Regions from separate parts of the Streptomyces sp. SX-6 genome, predicted to be linked through region 2. Evidence: riboswitches for the same ligand, from Rfam matches in the RefSeq annotation. Region 2 holds a riboswitch; the other holds the start of a gene.
The links. Region 2 has a riboswitch for S-adenosylmethionine ahead of ACV530_RS34280 (aminotransferase class V-fold PLP-dependent enzyme). Riboswitches for the same ligand answer to the same signal wherever they lie in the genome.
Positions count from the first base shown of each region.

Region 1 (9,710 bases), on a different contig from region 2:
TGCCTTTCGGCCTGCCGCTCGGTCCCGAGGAGGCCCCCGCCGAGGCCTTCATGTGGATGCTGGGCGCCGGTGGTGGCTACACCGACAAGAACGACGACTACGTCATCGACTCGGCCGCGAATATCAAGGCCTTCACCTGGCTGCGTGACGAGCTCGTGGGCAAGGGCCTCACCGGCCCCGGCAACCCCGCCCGCACCAACCGCCAGGACGTGTTCGACGCGTTCTCCAAGGGGCAGGTCGGCATGCTCAACGGCCACCCCAGCCTGATGCAGCAGGCCGAGGCGGGCGGCGTGAAGTTCGGGATGGCGCCGCTGCCGGGCATCACCGGGCTCGCCAAGTCGACGATGGGTGTCGCCGACTGGCTGATGTCCTTCAAGCAGCGCGGCCACAGCAAGGAGGTCGGCCAGTTCCTCGACTTCCTCTACGGCACCCAGACCGTGCTGGACTTCACCGGCCGCTACGACCTGCTGCCGGTGACCGAGTCGGCGTCCCAGGAGATGCAGAAGGAAGGCGTCCGCAAGGACCTCATCCCGTTCCTGAAGCAGCTGCAGAACGCCGAGTTCTACCCGGCCAACAAGACGTCGTGGGCCAGGGTCAGCAAGACGATCAAGGAGAAGATCGGCGACGCCGTGCAGAAGGGCGGCGACCCGGCCGGTGTCCTCGCCGAGATCAAGCGCGAGGCCTCCGCGATGGACGGCGTCCGCTAGCGTGGACCGGGTGGCGGACGCAGAGCTCTCGGACCGCGACCGCGCCGTCCTCGCCCTGGAACGGGAGTCGTGGCCGGGGCCCGGCGCCAAGGAACGGGCCGTGCGCGAGCGGCTCGGCATCACGCCGACCCGCTACTACCAGCTGCTCAACGCCCTGCTGGACGACCCGCGCGCCCTCGCGCACGACCCCGTCACGGTCAACCGGCTGCGTCGGCTGCGCGACGCCCGCCGCGAGCGCCGCTGACGGTTCCGGTACGCCCCGCTCGGGAGCCCGGTAGGGTCGGGCGCATGGGCAGCCACCCTCTCCCGGAACCCGTGACCGCCGCCGGCCGCGACGGCCTCGCCGCACTGGTGAAACGGCCCGAACGCGCGGTCGTCGCGCTGGACTTCGACGGTACGCTCGCCGAGATCGTGCCCGATCCCGAGCAGGCCCGCGCCCACCCCGGGGCCGTGCCCGCGCTCGCCCGTATCGCCCCGCGCCTGGCCTCCGTCGCCGTGATCACCGGCCGTCCGGCCGGCGTCGCGGTGCGCTACGGCGGCTTCGCCGGGGTCCTGGGCCTGGAACACCTGGTCGTGCTCGGGCACTACGGCGCCGAGCGGTGGGACGCGGTGACCGGCACCGTACGGGCCCCCGCACCGCACCCGGGCGTTACGGCCGTGGAGGCTGAACTGCCGGGCGTGCTCGACGAATCCGGTGCCTGGCAGGGCACGTGGGTCGAGGACAAGGGGCGCGCCATCGCCGTCCACACCCGCCGCGCCGACGACCCGCAGGCCGCGTACGAGGCCCTGCTCGCCCCGCTCACCGAACTCGCCGGGCGGCACGGGCTGATCGTCGAACCGGGGCGGCTGGTGCTGGAGTTGCGCCCGCCGGGCGTCGACAAGGGTGCCGCCCTCGCGGAGTACGTGCGCGAGACCGGTGCCGAGTGCGTGCTGTACGCGGGCGACGACCTCGGCGACCTGGCCGCGTTCGCGGCGGTCGAGCGACTGCGGGCCGAGGGGACGGCGGGGCTGCTGGTGTGCAGCGGGAGCACGGAGGTCGCCGAGCTGGCGGCCCGGGCGGATGTGGTCGTGGACGGCCCGGGCGGAGTGGTCGCGCTGCTGGACGCCCTGGCGGGCCGGCTCGGGTGACCGTGCGCCGGCCCGCCCCATGGCGGAGCCGGCTCAATCGCCGTCCCCGGCCTCCTCCTTGGCCGCCGGCGGCGTCTTGCCGTCGTCCTTGACACCGACCGCGGCCAGGGCCGTGGTCCAGTCATGGGCGATGGCGCGCTGGACCTTCGTCAGGTCCGCCTTGCCCGAGCAGATCGCGTTCTTCAGCTTGGTCTCGACCACGTCCTTGGGGTTGTTGGGCCCCGCGCCCTCCTTGTGGCCGGGGGAGGGGGGCTCGATCCAGAGATTGCGGGGGTCGTTGGGGTCGCCGCCGAGCTGGAGGCTGATGAGGTGGTCGTACTCGGCGTCCCGCATGGTGCCCTTGTAGCCGTAGGACTTCGCGTTGTCGGCCTTCTCGCGGTTGGTGACGCTCACCGGCGGGCGGATGCCCTTGGTGTAACCGCTCTGGCAGATCGTTTCTTTGATGGTGGCCTGGGTGACCTTCGGATTGGTCGCGCCCGGTGTGCACTTGGGGTCCGGGAGCGGCTCCTTGTTGGCCGTGTAGTGGTAGGCGCAGGTGCCCGGGGCGGGCTGCTGCTGCGCGGTGTACGTCTTCTGCGGACCGGACCCGACCGGCACGGCCTGCCCGGTGACGCCCTCGGACGAGGACGGTCCGCCGGACGCCTTGCCCTGGTCGCCGGACGCGGACGGCGCGGAGGAGTCCTTGGCGTCGGACTTCTTGCCGGAATCGGAGGAACAGCCGGTGGTGGTGACGGCGACGAGGGCGGCAGCGGCCGCCGCAAGTGCCAGCCAGCGCGGAGCAATTGACATGATCACATGTGTACCCCGGGTCGTGGTGGTCCAGCCAGCCCCGGCGAAGCGCGGACGGCGCACACTCCGGCGCGCCGCGCCGCTCGCGCCCCACCCTTTACAGACTTTTACAGATGCCCCTGCCCCTTACAGGCGTTCCAGGGCCCGTAGTTGGTCGAGGAACCAGCGTGCGGGCGGCAGGGCCGTCGCCGCGGCGGCCAGCCGCTTGGTGCGGTCCGCCCGTTCGGCGGGTTCCATCAGCAGGGCCTCGTGCAGGGCCCGGGCCGTGGCCTCCACGTCGTAGGGGTTGACCAGCAGGGATTCCTCGGCGAGTTCGGCCGCGGCGCCGGCCTCCCGGGAGAGCACCAGCGCACAGCCGTGGTCGGAGACGACCGGCATCTCCTTGGCGACCAGGTTCATGCCGTCGCGGATCGGGTTGACCAGGGCCACGTCGGCCATCCGGTAGGCGGCCAGCGAGCGGGCGAAGTCGTCCTTGACGTGCAGGTCGACCGGCTGCCAACCGTCCGTGCCGAAGGTTTCGTTGATCTCCGCGGCGACCCGTTCGACGGTGGCGGTGTACTCGCGGTAGACCGCCAGGTCCTGCCGCGAGGGGTAGGCGAAGGCGATGTGCACCACCCGGCCGTGCCACTGCGGGTGGTCCTCGAGCAGCCGCCGGTAGGCGTGCAGGCCGCGCACGATGTTCTTGGACAGCTCGGTGCGGTCCACGCGCACGATCGTCTTGCGGTCCGGGCCGATCCGCTCGCGCAGCACGGCCAGGCGCTCCTCGACGTCCGGCCGGTGCGCGCGCTCCCGCAGGAAGTCCGCGTCCGCGCCGAGGCCGTGCACGCCGAGCCGGGTCGTACGGCCCTCGAAGCGGACGGCCACCGCCGTGCCGTCCTCGTACAGCGGCTCCGCGCCCAGCACCCGGGCGCAGCACGCGGCGAAGGCCTCGGCCCAGCGCCGGGTGAGGAATCCCGCGCGGTCGCCGCCGAGGATGCCGCGCAGCACCTGCGCGGCCACGTCGTCGGGCAGCAGGGCGTAGTAGTCCGGCGGGGCCCAGGGGGTGTGGGAGAAGTGCCCGATCCGCAGGTCGGGCCGCCGCTCGCGCAACAGGCCGGGAACCAGCGCGAGATGGTAGTCCTGCACCAGGGCGACCGCGCCCTCGGCCGCCTCCTCGGCGAGCGTGTCCGCGAAGGCGGCGTTGTAGGCCTCGTACGCCGCCCACTGGGCGCGGAAGCGGTCGTCGAAGACGGGCTCGAGCGGGGTCTGGTAGAGCATGTGATGGACGAACCACAGCACGGAGTTGGCGATGCCGTTGTACGCGGCGGAGAAGGTCTCCGGCGCGATGTCCAGCATCCGCACCCGGTGGCCGCCGGTGTCGGCGGCGTCGAGTCTGCCGCCCGACCGCCGTGCCGCGCGGCGGTCCCCCTCGCCGAGCGCGGCGCACACCCATAGCGCGCCGGAACCGGAGGGCAGGGCGCTGAGCCCCGACACCAGACCCCCGCCGCCCCGGCCGGCCGTCAGCGTGCCGTCCTCGTCCAGCCGGTACGAGACGGGGCCCCGATTGGAGGCCACGACGATCGGGGCGGAGTGCGTGTGCTCGGCAACCATGACGCGAGCCTTGCCGCCGCGCGATCCGCGCAAACGTACGCTTACGCCGCGCGGTGCCGCGCGTACTCGGGGATGTCCGCCATGGGGGGGCGTTCCTCGGTGTCCACTGCATAGATGCGCGGAACGAAGCCCTCCGCCGTGCGCTCGAATTGCGTGAGCACCGGCCGTACCAGGGGCGCGCGGGCCAGCCGCAGCTGTGCGGTGCGGTAGATCGCGGCGGCCATCCGGCCGAGGGCCAGGCCGTCCTGATGGCGGTGCTTGCGTACGCCCACGTCCACCTGGGCCATCGCGTCCAGGCCCACCGTGTGCAGTGCGTCCACCAGCAGCCCGAGCTCGACGCCGTAGCCGACGGGGAACGGCAGCCGCTCCAGCAGGTCGCGTCGCGCCGCGTACTCGCCGCCCAGCGGCTGGACGAAGCCGGCCAGCTGCGGCCAGTGCAGGTTCAGCAGCGGGCGGGCCACCAGCTCGGTCACCCGGCCGCCCTGGCCCGCCGTCGTGCCGAGCGGACGGTCGTACATGCCCTTGACGAAGGCGACGTCCGGGTCGGTCAGCAGCGGGCCGATGATCCCCGAGACGAAGGACGCCGAGAATTCGCGCAGGTCGGCGTCGATGAAGCACACGATGTCGCCGGTCGTCACCAGCAGCGACCGCCACAGCACCTCGCCCTTGCCGGGCATCGCGGGCAGCCGCGGCAGCACGCTGTCCCGGTGCACGACGCGCGCCCCGGCCGCCGCCGCGACCTCGGACGTACGGTCCGTGGAGCCGGAGTCCAGCACCACCAGCTCGTCCACCAGCGGCACGGCCCGGGTCATCAGCTCGCGGCGGATCGTGGCGGCGATCTCGCCGACCGTCGCCTCCTCGTTCAGCGCGGGCAGCACCACGCTGACCGTGGTCCCGGTGTCCCGCTTGGCGGCGAGCAGCCGGTCGAGCGGGCGGTCGGCCGCCGACCAGGACCGCCGGGACAGCCAGCGTTCCACCTCTTCCAGCACGTGCACGACTCCTTGTTTGTGATGCATCTCGCGTTACGGACGGCCCTCTCTCGGGCCGGGGCCTTCGGTTACAGTCTTGAACAACGCGGACGGCTCCCGTATGTCGGGGTCGTCGCGCGCACAAACGCCCGGGCCATGCCCGGGCCATACCGCTCATCCAGAGGGGCAGAGGGACACGGCCCGTTGAAGCCCCGGCAACCCTCCAGCCGGTCTCGTTCTCGAACGCGAGGCTCCCGGCGGGGAAGGTGCCAATTCCGTCTCGTGGCGAGGTTCGCCACGGGGAAGATGAGGAGAAAGGGCCTCGCCTCCATGGCTGTGCAAGCCGTTGAACGCGTTACTTCTTTCGGTCCCGCCGTCGCGCTCTCCTGCCGCGAGTGCGGCGAGCGCGTCGCTCTCGGGCCGGTCTTCGCCTGTGTCGCCTGCTTCGGTCCGCTCGAGGTGGCGTACGAACTGCCGGGCGGTGACCCTGAGGCGCTGCGGCGCCGGATCGAGTCCGGTCCGCCGAACATCTGGCGCTATGCCCCGCTGCTGCCCGTCCCCGAGGACGTCGCGGACCGGCCGAACCTCAACCCCGGCTTCACCAAGCTGGTCAAGGCCGACAACCTCGCCCGCGAACTGGGCGTCACGGGTGAGCTGTTCGTCAAGGACGACTCCGGCAACCCGACGCATTCCTTCAAGGACCGTGTCGTCGCGATCGCCGTCGAGGCGGCACGTGCCTTCGGCTTCACGACGCTGTCCTGCTCGTCGACGGGCAACCTGGCCGGTGCGGTGGGTGCCGCGGCGGCGCGGGCGGGGCTGCGGTCGTGCGTGTTCATCCCGCACGACCTCGAGACGGGCAAGGTCGTCATGGCCGCGGTCTACGGCGGCGACCTCGTCGGCATCGAGGGCACGTACGACGACGTGAACCGCTTCTGCTCCGAGCTGATCGGGGATCCGGCGGGTGAGGGGTGGGGGTTCGTCAACGTCAACCTCCGCCCGTACTACGGGGAGGGGTCGAAGACCCTGGCGTACGAGATCTGCGAGCAGCTGGGGTGGCGGCTGCCGGACCAGATCGTGGTTCCCGTCGCCTCCGGGTCGCAACTGACGAAGGTCGACAAGGGGTTGCGGGAGCTGATCGCGCTCGGGCTGGTCGAGGACCGCCCGTACCGGATCTTCGGTGCGCAGGCGGAGGGGTGCTCGCCGGTGTCGCGGGCGTTCAAGGACGGCCATGACGTGGTGCGGCCGGTGCGGCCGGACACGATCGCCAAGTCGCTCGCGATCGGCAATCCGGCGGACGGGCCGTACGTCCTCGACATCGCCCGGAGGACGGGCGGGGCCGTCGAGGATGTGACGGACGCGGAAGTGGTGGACGCGATCCGGGTGTTGGCCCGTACGGAGGGGATCTTCGCGGAGACCGCGGGCGGGGTGACGGTCGGGGTCACCCGCAAGCTGATCGACTCCGGTGCGCTGGATCCGGGGCTGACCACGGTCGTGCTGAACACGGGCGACGGTCTCAAGACGCTTGACGCGGTGGCGGCGGGGCCGACGGCGACGATCCGCCCGTCGCTGGACGCGTTTCGCTCCGCGGGGCTCTAAGGGTTTGTGCCCCGGCCCCGCCCTTTCGCCGTTTCCTGGGGCTGCGCCCCAGACCCCGCTTGTCGCGGCTTCGCCGCTCGGCCTCAAACGCCGGCCGGGCTGGAATTCAGCCCGGTTTCGGGGTCCGGGGCGGAGCCCCGGAGGAAACGGTGAAAGGGCGGGACCGGGGCACCCTCTGCCCACAGCAACCACCCACCACCCGAAAGGCGAACAACCCCATGAGCGTGACAGTCCGCATTCCCACCATCCTCCGCACTTACACCTCCGGCCAGGCGGAGGTTTCCGCCGACGGGGCCACCCTCGGTGAGGTGATCGCGTCGCTCGAGCACAACCACCCCGGCATCGCCGCCCGTGTCCTCGATGAGGGCGGCCGGCTGCGCCGGTTCGTGAATGTCTACGTCAACGACGACGACGTCCGCTTCGAGGGCGGCCTCGAAGCGGCGACGCCGGACGGCGCAGGCGTCTCGATCATCCCGGCCGTCGCGGGCGGCTGACTTTTTCCCCTTCTTCACAACTGCCCAGTGCGACACGGCAATCGCCCCGTCCGGAACCGGACGGGGCGATTCCGTCTGTTGAACCGCGATACAGTTGGGCCGTTCCCCCTCCGGTGTCAGTGCCGAACGCATATGAGAACCCGTCAAGTTGCGCAGGAAATATGCGCGTTAATTGTCGGGTTGGTTGGGGTGTGTCCGGTCCGACTTGCCCTGGAACATCCGCAGTTCACCCAATCTTTCCGATCGGCCACCCTCCGATTTCTCGTCCTTCTGACCTGTTGCAGACGGCATCCGTGCAGATACATTCAGCCGCGGTCGACGCGTTCCGGCGCACACCCCCACCTGTCGGGGGTGAGGTCTGACCCGGGCCCGCGAAGTGCGGTCCTGTGCAAGGGCCAGTAATAGGGGAGTTAGGCATGGCTCAGGGCACCGTCAAGTGGTTCAACGCGGAGAAGGGGTACGGCTTCATCGCGGTCGACGGTGGTGCGGATGTTTTCGTCCACTACAGCGCGATCCAGATGGACGGTTACCGCACCCTCGAGGAAGGGCAGCGGGTCGAGTTCGAGATCTCGCAGGGCCAGAAGGGGCCTCAGGCGGACATGGTGAAGCTGGCCGTCTGACCCGCGACGCATCGACCACCCGGTCATCCGATTTGTGCGAAGGGCCCGTACCTCGTGGGTACGGGCCCTTCGCATGCCCGCTCGCATCCCCGGCGGAGCCCTGATTCCGGCCCCGGATATCCCTGAGTCGCTTGCACTCGGTGGGGCCGAGTGCTAATCATTGGGCTTAGCACTCTCCCAGTGAGAGTGACAGATTTGGACCGTCGGTGAGGTCGGCGAGTCGGGCGGGGCAAGGAACCGCCGGGCCCGTGGGCCGTCCGTCGCGGGCGCCGGTGCGGTCCGGAGCAATCCACCCCAGTCCGGGAGGACCACTTCACATGGCCAAGATCATCGCGTTCGACGAGGAGGCACGGCGCGGTCTCGAGCGCGGGATGAACCAGCTCGCCGACGCCGTCAAGGTCACCCTCGGCCCCAAGGGCCGCAACGTCGTCCTCGAGAAGAAGTGGGGCGCCCCCACGATCACCAACGATGGTGTGTCCATCGCCAAGGAGATCGAGCTCGAGGACCCGTACGAGAAGATCGGCGCCGAGCTGGTCAAGGAGGTCGCGAAGAAGACGGACGACGTCGCCGGTGACGGCACGACGACCGCGACCGTCCTCGCCCAGGCGCTGGTCCGCGAGGGCCTGCGCAACGTTGCCGCCGGCGCCAACCCGATGGCCCTGAAGCGCGGCATCGAGAAGGCCGTCGAGGCCGTCTCCGCCTCGCTGCTCGAGCAGGCCAAGGACGTGGAGACCAAGGAGCAGATCGCCTCCACCGCCTCCATCTCCGCCGCCGACACCCAGATCGGCGAGCTGATCGCCGAGGCCATGGACAAGGTCGGCAAGGAAGGCGTCATCACCGTCGAGGAGTCCCAGACCTTCGGTCTGGAGCTTGAGCTCACCGAGGGTATGCGCTTCGACAAGGGCTACATCTCGGCGTACTTCGCGACCGACATGGAGCGCATGGAGGCGTCCCTCGAGGACCCCTACATCCTCATCGTCAACTCCAAGGTCTCCGCGGTGAAGGACCTCCTTCCGCTGCTGGAGAAGGTCATGCAGTCCGGCAAGCCGCTGCTGATCATCGCCGAGGACGTCGAGGGCGAGGCCCTGTCCACGCTGGTCGTCAACAAGATCCGCGGCACCTTCAAGTCCGTCGCCGTCAAGGCCCCGGGCTTCGGCGACCGCCGCAAGGCCATGCTGGGCGACATCGCCATCCTCACCGGTGGCACGGTCATCTCCGAGGAGGTCGGCCTCAAGCTGGAGAACGCCGGTCTCGACCTGCTCGGCCGCGCCCGCAAGGTCGTCATCACCAAGGACGAGACGACCATCGTCGACGGTGCCGGTGACAGCGAGCAGGTCCAGGGCCGCGTCAACCAGATCCGCGCCGAGATCGAGAACAGCGACTCCGACTACGACCGCGAGAAGCTGCAGGAGCGTCTGGCGAAGCTGGCCGGCGGCGTGGCCGTCATCAAGGCCGGTGCCGCGACCGAGGTGGAGCTCAAGGAGCGCAAGCACCGCATCGAGGACGCCGTCCGCAACGCGAAGGCCGCCGTCGAGGAGGGCATCGTCGCCGGTGGTGGCGTGGCCCTGCTGCAGGCTTCCTCGGTCTTCGAGAAGCTGGACCTCGAGGGTGACGAGGCCACTGGTGCCGCCGCTGTGAAGCTGGCCCTGGAGGCCCCGCTCAAGCAGATCTCCGTGAACGCCGGCCTCGAGGGTGGCGTCATCGTGGAGAAGGTGCGCAACCTGGCCGTCGGCCACGGCCTGAACGCCGCGACCGGCGAGTACGTCGACATGATCGCCGAGGGCATCATCGACCCGGCGAAGGTGACGCGCTCCGCGC
Region 1 is NZ_JBTHHU010000011.1:48,351-58,060, reverse strand. Features, by position in the region: gene ACV530_RS15865 (extracellular solute-binding protein) at 1-707, shown strand, start outside; gene ACV530_RS15860 (DUF3263 domain-containing protein) at 718-951, shown strand; gene otsB (trehalose-phosphatase) at 996-1,835, shown strand; gene ACV530_RS15850 (hypothetical protein) at 1,869-2,624, opposite strand; gene ACV530_RS15845 (alpha,alpha-trehalose-phosphate synthase (UDP-forming)) at 2,751-4,214, opposite strand; gene ACV530_RS15840 (glucosyl-3-phosphoglycerate synthase) at 4,256-5,203, opposite strand; SAM riboswitch class I at 5,354-5,495, shown strand; gene thrC (threonine synthase) at 5,513-6,778, shown strand; gene ACV530_RS15830 (MoaD/ThiS family protein) at 6,997-7,272, shown strand; gene ACV530_RS15825 (cold-shock protein) at 7,689-7,892, shown strand; gene groL (chaperonin GroEL) at 8,210-9,710, shown strand, end outside.
Region 1: another riboswitch for S-adenosylmethionine. It lies ahead of thrC (threonine synthase); the one in region 2 lies ahead of ACV530_RS34280 (aminotransferase class V-fold PLP-dependent enzyme).

Region 2 (9,710 bases):
GCGCGGCTCGCCGCCTCCGCAGCCGACCAGTGCCTGCAGGGCGAGCACCAGCGCCGCCGCCAGATACCCGCACCGCCTTTTCACGCCCCGCATCGTACGAGGCGGGGCATGCGGGGCCGACGGTCAGGGCCGGGTGATGGAGGAGATCGGCATCATGTTGGCGGGGTCGTAGCGCACCCGGGCCCCGGGGTACGGCGCGTGGACCACCTGCCCGTTGCCGACGTACATGCCCACGTGGCTGGCGTCGTCCCGGTAGATGACGAGGTCGCCGGGCCGGGCCTCGGACAGCGTCACGTGCCGCCCCGCGTGGCGCTGCGCCTGCGAGGTGCGCGGCAGGCCCACGCCCGCCCGTCCGTAGGCCCACTGCATCAGCCCCGAGCAGTCGAAGGCACCGGGGCCGGCCGCCCCCCAGGAGTAGGGGGAGCCGATGGCCGAGCGGACGGCCATGGCCGCCGCGGCACCGCGCGAGGAGGCGGCGGAGACCCCGGGGAGCCCCGTGAGCCCGGGCAGGGACAGATCCTGCCGGGAGGCGCCGCCGGAGCGCGACGCCCGTCCGTACTCCTCGCGTTGCCGCTGCGTGAGCGAGTTGAGCAGCCGTCGTGCGGTGGAGAGCTTGCCCTCGACCTCCCGCTTGTGCTGCTCGACCGCCCGCCGGTTCTCCTCCAGCTCGCCGAGGGCTCGGCCGGCCTCGGTGCGCTCCTGGCGCAGCGTGCGCTGGGCGTCCTCGAGTGCGTGCAGTTGTCCGGCCTGGCGGCTGCTGACGCGGTCGAGGGCGGCGACCCGGGAGAGGTAGGCGTCGGGCTTGGAGGAGAGCAGCAGCTCGACGGCCGGGTCCACGGCACCGGCGCGGTACTGCGCGGCGGCGATCATGCCGAGGGCGGTCCGCATGTGGTTGACCTTCTCCTGCCCCCGGGCGACCCGGTCGGCGAGTTGTTCCGCCTTCTGCCGCAGGGCGCCGACGCGTTCACCGGCGGCGTTGTACTTCTCGGTGGACCGCTCGGCCTCTTGGTAGAGCCGGTCGAGCCGGGACTTCACCGTCCCGGCCTGCTTCGCGTCACCGGCGGTGCCGCCGGGATCGGCCGTCGCCGGAGCCGCCGAGAGGGCCGCCGCCGCGGTGGCCAGGGCGGCGGACAGAACGGTGACCCGCACGGTCCGGTTCCGGTGAGGACCGGGCCGGTCGGGTCGGCGATGGAACGCCACGGGGTGCCGCACTCCTCTTGCTCGCGCGGCGCCCTTGCCGCCCAGGTCGGGCGGACGACAGCCGGGAACCGCGCGGCAGACAGTAGCGGTGCGCTCACCCCGCGTTCAAAGACCCGTCAAAGACTCCGACGGCCCGCAACACCGACGCCCCGCGTCACGACGCAGGTCGCGGGCGGGGCGTGGAGTCAGCTCCGGTCGCCGGGATCCACTCGATCGAGCGGCGCGTCGGCGAGGGTGTTTCACCCTATGCGGACGCCGAACGCGAAGGGCATGTTGCTCATGGCCTCGTAGCGCACGACGGTGCCGGTGCGCGGGGCGTGCAGCACCTGGCCGTTGCCCGCGTACAGGCCCACGTGGTGCAGGTCGCCGTAGAAGAGCACCAGGTCGCCGGGCTGGAGCTGGCTCTGGTCGTAGATGCGGGTGCCGTCGTTGGCCTGCTCCTGGGAGGTGCGGCTGATGTTCACGCCCGCCTGTGCGTACGCCCAGGAGGTCAGCCCGGAGCAGTCGAAGGAGTCGGGACCGGTCGCGCCCCACACATACGGCGAACCGATCTTGGTGGCCGCGGCGTTGAGCGCCGCGCCGGCGCGGCCCGACGTGGGCACCGTCTTGCCCGTGTCCGGGCGGCCCTGGCTGTCGTTGCTGCCGGTGTTCCCGTTGCCGTTGCCCTTGCTGCCGTCGCTCTTGCCGGAGTTCTTGTTCTCCTGGGCCTCGAGCTCGGCACGCTCCTTCTCCGTGAGGGAGTTGAGCAGGTCGCGGGCGTCGGAGAGCTTGCCCTGGACGTCCGTCTTGTTGTCCTCGAGCGCCTTGCGCGTGGACTCGAGGTCGGCGAGCTTGCTCGTGGCCTCCTGGCGCTCCTGCTTGAGGTCGCGCTGCTTGGCGGCCATCAGCTTGAGGGTCTCGGCCTGCTTCGCGGTGACCTGGTTGAGCGCGGAGGCCTTGTCCAGGTAGCTCTGCGGGTCGGAGGAGAGCAGCAGTTGGAGCGACGGGTCGATGGAGCCGGAGCGGTACTGGGCCGTGGCGACCGAACCCAGGCTGTCGCGGAGCTTGTTGAGCTCGTCCTGGCCGCGGGCCACCTTGTCCTGGATGTCGCCGACCTGCTTCTCCAGCTTGGTCTGCTGCTCCTTGGCGCCGTTGTACTTCTCGGTCGCCTGCTCCGCCTGCTCGTAGAGCTTGTCGACCTTCTCCTTGACCTCGCTCTTCGAGGGCTTGGGGTCGGCCTGCGCGGTCTGCGCGGAGATGGCGACGGCCGCGGCGGCGGTCGCGGTGAGCACGGTCACCCGAGTACGGCTCGGCTGCTTGGGACGACGGTGGGACGCCACGGAGTCGAGCTCCTTCTTCTCAGGGACTGCACCGCCGGTCATCGGATGGGCAGATGATCGGCGCGCGGAGGTTCGAGGCCCGACCTTAGTGACCCCGAACTGATCCGTTCAAATCCCCTTGCGAAAAAACTCGCTCACACGTACATCCTTTACCAACCGAAACACGCTCGGTAACAGGAAGTTGACACTCAGGTACGCGCAAGTCGCTTCAGCAACAAGACCGATGCCACCGGCCGGGCCCCCGCCTTGGCGACCCCGTCGGCCACCTCACGGTCGGTGGAGACCACCACCACCGGACGCCCCGGCGGCTCGGCCCGCACCAGCTGGCGGATGAGCTCGTCCGCCGTCACCCCCGGCTTGCTGAACAGCACCCGCACCCCGCGCGGCGGCGCGAGCAGTACAGGCGCGGCCAGTTCGGCGCCGTCGAAGACGCAGGTGACCTCGGCGCCGCTCTGCGCCGCCAGCATCGAGAGCCCGCCCAGCAGCCGCAGCCGCTGCTTGTCCAGCGGCATCGTCGGGTAGCCGGTCTTCGTCACGTTGTAGCCGTCGACCACCAGGTGCGCCTGAGGCAGCGCCAACAGCTGGTCCAGCAGCGCCGGATCGGTCTCCGACAGCGCACGCGCCGCGATGTCCTTCGGCGACATCCGGCCCGGCTCCACGGCGTCCACCATGTCCGCCGGGTGCACCGACACCGGCGGCAGGGCCAGTTCACGGCGCAGCCCCTGGGCCGCGTCCAGCACGGTGTCCAGCAGCAGCCGCAGCCGCATGTCCTCCACGCTGCGCCCCTCGCGCACCGCCCGGCGGCTCGCCTCCAGCGCCGCCTCGGCCTCCGACAGCCGCGCCTTGACGCGCCGTGTCTCCCCCAGCGCCGCCGCCATCTCCGCCGCGGCACCCGAGCGCACGGCGTCCAGCTCCTCCTGGGACTTGCGCAACGCCGCCTCGCCGCGCCGCACATCGCTGAGCGCGCTGCGCAGCTTGCGCTGCACCGTCTCCGACTCCTTGCGCGACGCCTCCAGCTCACCGCGGTACCGCTCGGACTCGGCACGCGCCTGCGCGCGCACCTCGGCCAGTTCCTCGCGCAGCCGGCGCAGCTCGCGCTGCGCCTCCTCGCCGGCCCGCTCCGCGTTCGCCCGCTGGGCCTCCTCGCCGGCGGCGGTGACCAGCTTGACCCAGCCGGCCGGCCGCAGCACATAGGCCATGGCCGCCACGTCCTCCGGGTCCGCGGCGGCGGGCGGCGCCCCGGCGTCCAGCGCCTCGGCGAGCTCGGAGCCCGTCTCGCGCAGCCGCGCGGAGATCCGCTGCCGGAAGGCGGCGTCGCTCTCGACGGCCATGGCCATCGCGTTGCCCGCGAACTTGGCCCGGCGGCTCGGCGTGAAGCGCGCGTACTGCCGCAGCTGCGGCGGGAGTTCGGCGACGGTCAGGCCGCCGAACGCCTCGGCGACGAGTCCGATGACCCGGCGCCGGATGCCTTCGGGCAGGGGTCGGTCGAGCACCTCGCTGACGCCGTCGGCGTCGGCGTCCGGCTCCACGCCGTCTGTGTGCTCCACCACCGCTGCATCGCTCCCGTTCAGCCCGCTCCGACCGACCGCGTCGCACCAATGGCAACGCTCCGATTCGATCGTCTCACCGACCACCTCTCGCATGCACCGCCACCGGGTCCCGGCCGCCGGACGGGGATCGGGGTACATCGGGGTACGAGGTGTTCCCCGTAACCCTACGGCCTGCGGAGCCGGCGGCGGGGTGCCACCGGCCCGAGACGGGCCTCCCGGCGAGGCACTGCGCACCGCTTGTCCCGGTACGCCATGATCTGGCCATGATCGTAAAAGCTGCGCGCGCGGGACGGCCCGCCACCCCCTGGGTCACCCATGCCGTCCTCGGCGCCTGCTGCGTGGTCTTCCTGACCGGCCCCGCCTCGGGCCTCAACCCGGCCTACGGCACCAAGGCCGCGCTGCTCGCCGCCGAGACGGCCTACTTCGACCGCTGGGGCGTGGTGCCCGACGAACTGTGGCACGGCTCGGCCCTGGCCCTGCTCACCCCGCTCACCGCGCTCTTCGTGCACGGCAACTGGCTCCATCTGCTGGGCAACATGCTCTTCCTCCATGTCTTCGGCGCGATGACCGAGGAGCGCATGGGACATGCCGCCTTCGCGCTCTGCTATCTCGTCACCGGCTATCTGGCCCTGCTCGGTTACGCGGCCGTGCACCCGGACTCCGTGCAGTCGCTCGTCGGCGCCTCCGGAGCCATCTCCGGTGTGCTCGGCGCGTTCCTCCATCTCTTCCCCCGGGCCAGGGTCACCAGCCTCTTCCCGTTCCTCTTCTTCCTGCCGCTGCGGTTTCCCGCGTGGGCCGTGCTGCTCTTCTGGTTCGCCCTCCAGTGGCCGGGCGCGGGGAACCCGGCCGACCGCCCGGGAGTCGCCTACCTGGCCCACGTGATCGGCTTCACGCTCGGCTTCGGCTTCGCATGGGTGTGCCGTGGACGTGCGGCTAGAGTGAGGAGAGCGCCAGGGTCCACCGAAGGAGACAAAGCGACGTGATCACCTCGATCGTGCTCATCAAGACCGACGTGGACCGGATCCCCGAGGTCGCCGAACAGATCGCGGCGCTCGAGGGCGTGAGCGAGGTCTACTCCGTCACCGGTGCGTACAGCCTGATCGCCCTGGTGCGGGTGGCCCGGCACGACGACCTCGCGGACGTCATCCCGGGCCGGATCAGCAAGATCCCCGGCGTGTCCTCCACGGAGACGCACATCGCCTTCCGCACCTACTCCCAGCACGACCTCGAGGCGGCCTTCGCCATCGGCCTCGACAGCTGACAGCTAGGCAGGCACGCAACGCCCGTCCTCCGTGCGGTAGTTCCACCGCGCGCCGCTGCGCACCAGCTCCTCCACCGCCCGGACGAACCGCTCGACGTGCTCGTCCGGGGTGCCGGCGCCGAAGCTGACGCGGATCGCGTTCAGCGACTGCCCCTCGTCGGGCGCCCCGCACTCCCCCGGCTCCTCCGGGCGCTCCCCGAGCAGCGTACGGACGAGCGGATGGGCGCAGAACAGCCCGTCGCGCACCCCGATGCCGTACTCGGCGGAGAGCGCGGCGGCGAAGTGCGAGCTGTTCCAGCCGTCGACGACGAACGACACGACGCCCACACGCGGGGCGTCGTCCCCGAACAGCGAGAGCACCCTGACCCCCGGCACCTCGGCCAGGCCCGCGCGCACCCGCTCCAGGAGCCGCTGTTCACGGGCGACGAGGGTGTCGAAGCCGGTCTCGGTGAGCACCTTGCAGGCGGCGGCGATCGCATAGGCGCCGATGACGTTGGGCGAGCCCGCCTCGTGCCGGGCGGCACTCTCGTGCCACTCGACGCGCACCGCGCCCCCGGCCTCGCGCACGACCCGGCGGCTCGCGCCGCCGCCCGCGAGGTAGGGCTCGGCGTCCCGGAGCCAGTCCGCGCGCCCCGCCAGCACCCCGGCGCCGAACGGCGCGTACAGCTTGTGCCCGGAGAAGGCCACCCAGTCGACGCCCAACTCGCCGACGGCCACCGGCTGGTGCGGTACGAGCTGCGCCGCGTCCAGGACGATCCGCGCACCGTGCGCATGCGCGGCCGCCGCCAGCTCCCGTACGGGCCACAGCTCGCCCGTCACGTTCGACGCGCCGGTCACACAGACCAGGGCCGGGCCGTAGGGCTCCCGTTCGGCCAGGGCGCGCTCGAGGGTGTCCACGGCCTCGCGCGGTGAGCGCGGCGCGGGGAGCCAGGTGACCTCGGTGTCGTCACGGCGCGTCCAGGGCAGCAGCGCGGCGTGGTGCTCGGTCTCGAAGACGAACACCCGCGTGCCCGTGGGGAGTACGGACGCGAGCAGGTTGAGCGAGTCGGTGGTGGAGCGGGTGAAGACGACCTGGTCGTCCTCGCGGCAGCCGAGGAACTCCGCGACCGTCCGGCGGCTGTTCTCGAAGAGGTCGGTGGACAGCTGCGAGAGGTACCCCGCGCCCCGGTGGACGCTGCCGTAGTACGGCGCGTACGCGGCCACGTCGTCCCACACACGCTGGAGCGCCGGCGCGCTGGCCGCGTAGTCGAGCGCCGCGTACGTCACCTCGCCCCCGGTCACGAGCGGCACCCGGACGTCCCGGCCGAGCACGGGCAGCGGGGAAGCGACGACAGTAGAAATGGGCATGACGAACTCCCGTATGGAGCAAGCGAATTGAAAGAAAAAGGTGCGCGGAAGAGGGGCTCTCGGAGCCCTAGCGCATTCGCTGATTCACGGAAGATCTCCCTCGGCGACCAGGGATCCCTGGCGAGGGATCCGCGCTTGCCGCAGACGTCACTGCCTGCGGCCCGGTCATCACCCGGGGCACCCCGCCACGGAAGGAGGGTTGCCGGACAGCGGGCCGGGGCCGTGTCGCTGTCACTCGTGACCTGGTCGGGAGTATGCCACAGCCCGGACGGCGGGCGCCAAGGTGTTCAGGGACCGGACGCCCGCCGGCCGTGCGGCTACGCGTTGCTGGCGGCCACCCAGCGCTCCAGCACCCGCCGCGCCGCACCGGAGTCGATCGATTCGGCGGCCCTCACCATCCCGGCGGCGATCTGCTCCGGCAGCGGGGCGTCCGTCGGCTCCAACGCCACCAGCGCGGCGGCGGAGTTGAGCAGCACCGCGTCCCGTACGGGCCCGGTCTCGCCGCCCAGCAGCCGTCGTGCGACGTCCGCGTTGTACGAGGCGTCGGCGCCCCGCAGCGCCTCGACCGGCACCAGCTCGATGCCCACGTCCCGCGGGTCGAAGGCCTCCTCGCGCACCGCGCCGTCGCGCACGGTCCACACCCGCGAGGTCGCGGTCGTGGTCAGCTCGTCGAGCCCGTCGTCGCCGCGGAAGACCAGTGCCGACGAACCCCGTTCGGCCAGCACGCCGGCCAGGATCGGGGCCATGCGGGCGTCGGCGACGCCCGTGGCCTGGGCCCGCACCCGGGCGGGGTTGGTGAGCGGGCCGAGCACGTTGAAGGTGGTGCGCACGCCCAACTCGCGCCGCGCGGGCGCCACATGGCGCAGCGCGGGGTGGAACTTCACGGCGAAGCAGAAGGTGATGCCGGCCTCGCGCGCCACCTCGGCGACCCGCCGCGGGGTCAGGTCGAGGTTGACGCCCAGCTTCTCCAGCACGTCCGAGGCCCCGCTGGCGGAGGACGCCGCCCGGTTGCCGTGCTTGACGACCTTCGCCCCGGTGCCGGCCACGACGATCGAGGACATGGTCGAGATGTTGACGGTCTTGGCGCCGTCGCCGCCCGTGCCCACGATGTCCACACTCGGGCCGGGCACCTCGATGAGCTGGGCGTGCTGGTACATCGCCCGGACGAGCCCGGTGATCTCGGCGACCGTCTCGCCCTTGGCCCGCAGCGCGACGGCGAAGGCGGCGATCTGCGCGTCGGTCGCCTCGCCGCGCATGATCCGGTCCATGGCCCAGGCGGTGACGTCCGCACTCAGGTCCACCCGGCCGAGCAGGGCCTCGAGAACGCCCGGCCAGGAAAGGGCCACCGCGCGCTCGCCGCCTGCCGGGGTCGCAACGTTCATGGTCCACGCTCCTGTGATTCGGGCATCCCGCTGATGCCGTCCAGCCTATCCAGCCCGGAGATGGCCCGGGGACGGCCCGGGGACGGCGAAGAGCCCCGTCCGCTAGGCGGACGGGGCTCCAGGCTGTGGCGATCAGTTGTCGGTGATCAGCAGGGATCAGTGGTGGCCGTGGCCGCTCGTGATCTCCTGGTACTCCTCCGTGGTGGGCTTGGGGATGAACGTCCCGTCGCCGTAGTAGCCCTTGGAGAGCTTCACCCGGAGCTTCTGGGTGGCGCCGACCTTGCGGGCGACACCGTTCTCGTCCACCGCGGGCTCGAGCTCGAGCGGCTTGGGCTGGTCGTGCGCGGTGAGCGTGTGCAGCTGCTCCTGCGACAGCGGCTCGTGGACCTCGACGAACTCACCGTGCGGCAGGCGCTTGATGATGCCGGACTCACGTCCGTGCAGCACCTTGTCCTTGTCGCGGCGCTGCAGACCCAGGCAGATCCGGCGCGTGGCGATGAAGGCGAGGACCGGGGCCACGAAGAACGAGATCCGCACGAACCAGGTGACGCTGTTCACCGAGAGGTGGAAGTGCGTCGCCCAGAGGTCGTTGCCACCGTTCATCAGACCGACGCCGTACATGGTCAGCCAGGCCACACCGAAGGCGGTGCGCGTCGGGGCGTTCCGCGGCCGGTCGAGGATGTGGTGCTCGCGCTTGTCGCCGGTCACCCACGACTCGATGAAGGGGTAGACCGCCATGGCCGTCAGCACCAGGCCGAAGATCAGCAGCGGGATGAACACACCCAGGACCAGCGTGTGGCCCGCGATGTTGATCTCCCAGCCGGGCATGGCCCGGAAGATGCCCTCGGACATGCCCAGGTACCAGTCGGGCTGGGCGTTGGTGGAGACCTGGTCCGGCCGGTAGGGGCCGAGCTCCCAGACGGGGTTGATCGAGGCGATCGCGGAGATCGCCGCGATGACACCGAAGACCAGGAAGAAGAAGCCTCCGGCCTTGGCCATGTAGACCGGCATCAGCGGCATGCCGACGACGTTCTTGTTGGTCTTGCCCGGACCCGCGAACTGCGTGTGCTTGTGGTAGACGACCAGGATCAGGTGGCCGACCACCAGACCGAGCATCAGGCCCGGCAGCAGCAGGATGTGGATCGAGTAGAACCGCGCCACGAAGTCCGTGCCGGGGAACTCGCCGCCGAACAGGAACATCGAGATGTACGTGCCGACCAGCGGGATCGACATGATCAGGCCCTGCGCGATACGGACACCGGTGCCCGAGAGCAGGTCGTCCGGCAGCGAGTAGCCGGTGAAGCCCGTGAAGGTGCCGAGCACCAGCAGCAGGAAGCCGAACAGCCAGTTGACCTCGCGCGGCTTGCGGAACGCGCCCGTGAAGAAGACGCGCATCATGTGGACCATCATGCCCGCGAGGAAGACGAGCGCCGCCCAGTGGTGGATCTGCCGGATGAGCAGACCGCCACGCACGTCGAAGCTGATGTCCAGCGTCGACTTGAACGCCTCGGACATCCGCATGCCCTGCATGGGGACGTACGAGCCGTGGTAGACGACCTCGTTCATGCTCGGGTGGAAGAACAGCGTCAGATACACACCCGTGAGGATGATGATCACGAAGCTGTAGAGGCAGACCTCGCCCAGCATGAAG
Region 2 is NZ_JBTHHU010000048.1:31,880-41,589, forward strand. Features, by position in the region: gene ACV530_RS34250 (hypothetical protein) at 1-93, opposite strand, end outside; gene ACV530_RS34255 (NlpC/P60 family protein) at 124-1,200, opposite strand; gene ACV530_RS34260 (C40 family peptidase) at 1,440-2,519, opposite strand; gene ACV530_RS34265 (NYN domain-containing protein) at 2,708-4,069, opposite strand; gene ACV530_RS34270 (rhomboid family intramembrane serine protease) at 4,333-5,052, shown strand; gene ACV530_RS34275 (Lrp/AsnC family transcriptional regulator) at 5,049-5,330, shown strand; gene ACV530_RS34280 (aminotransferase class V-fold PLP-dependent enzyme) at 5,334-6,677, opposite strand; SAM riboswitch class IV at 6,804-6,920, opposite strand; gene trpD (anthranilate phosphoribosyltransferase) at 6,995-8,059, opposite strand; gene qcrB (cytochrome bc1 complex cytochrome b subunit) at 8,216-9,710, opposite strand, start outside.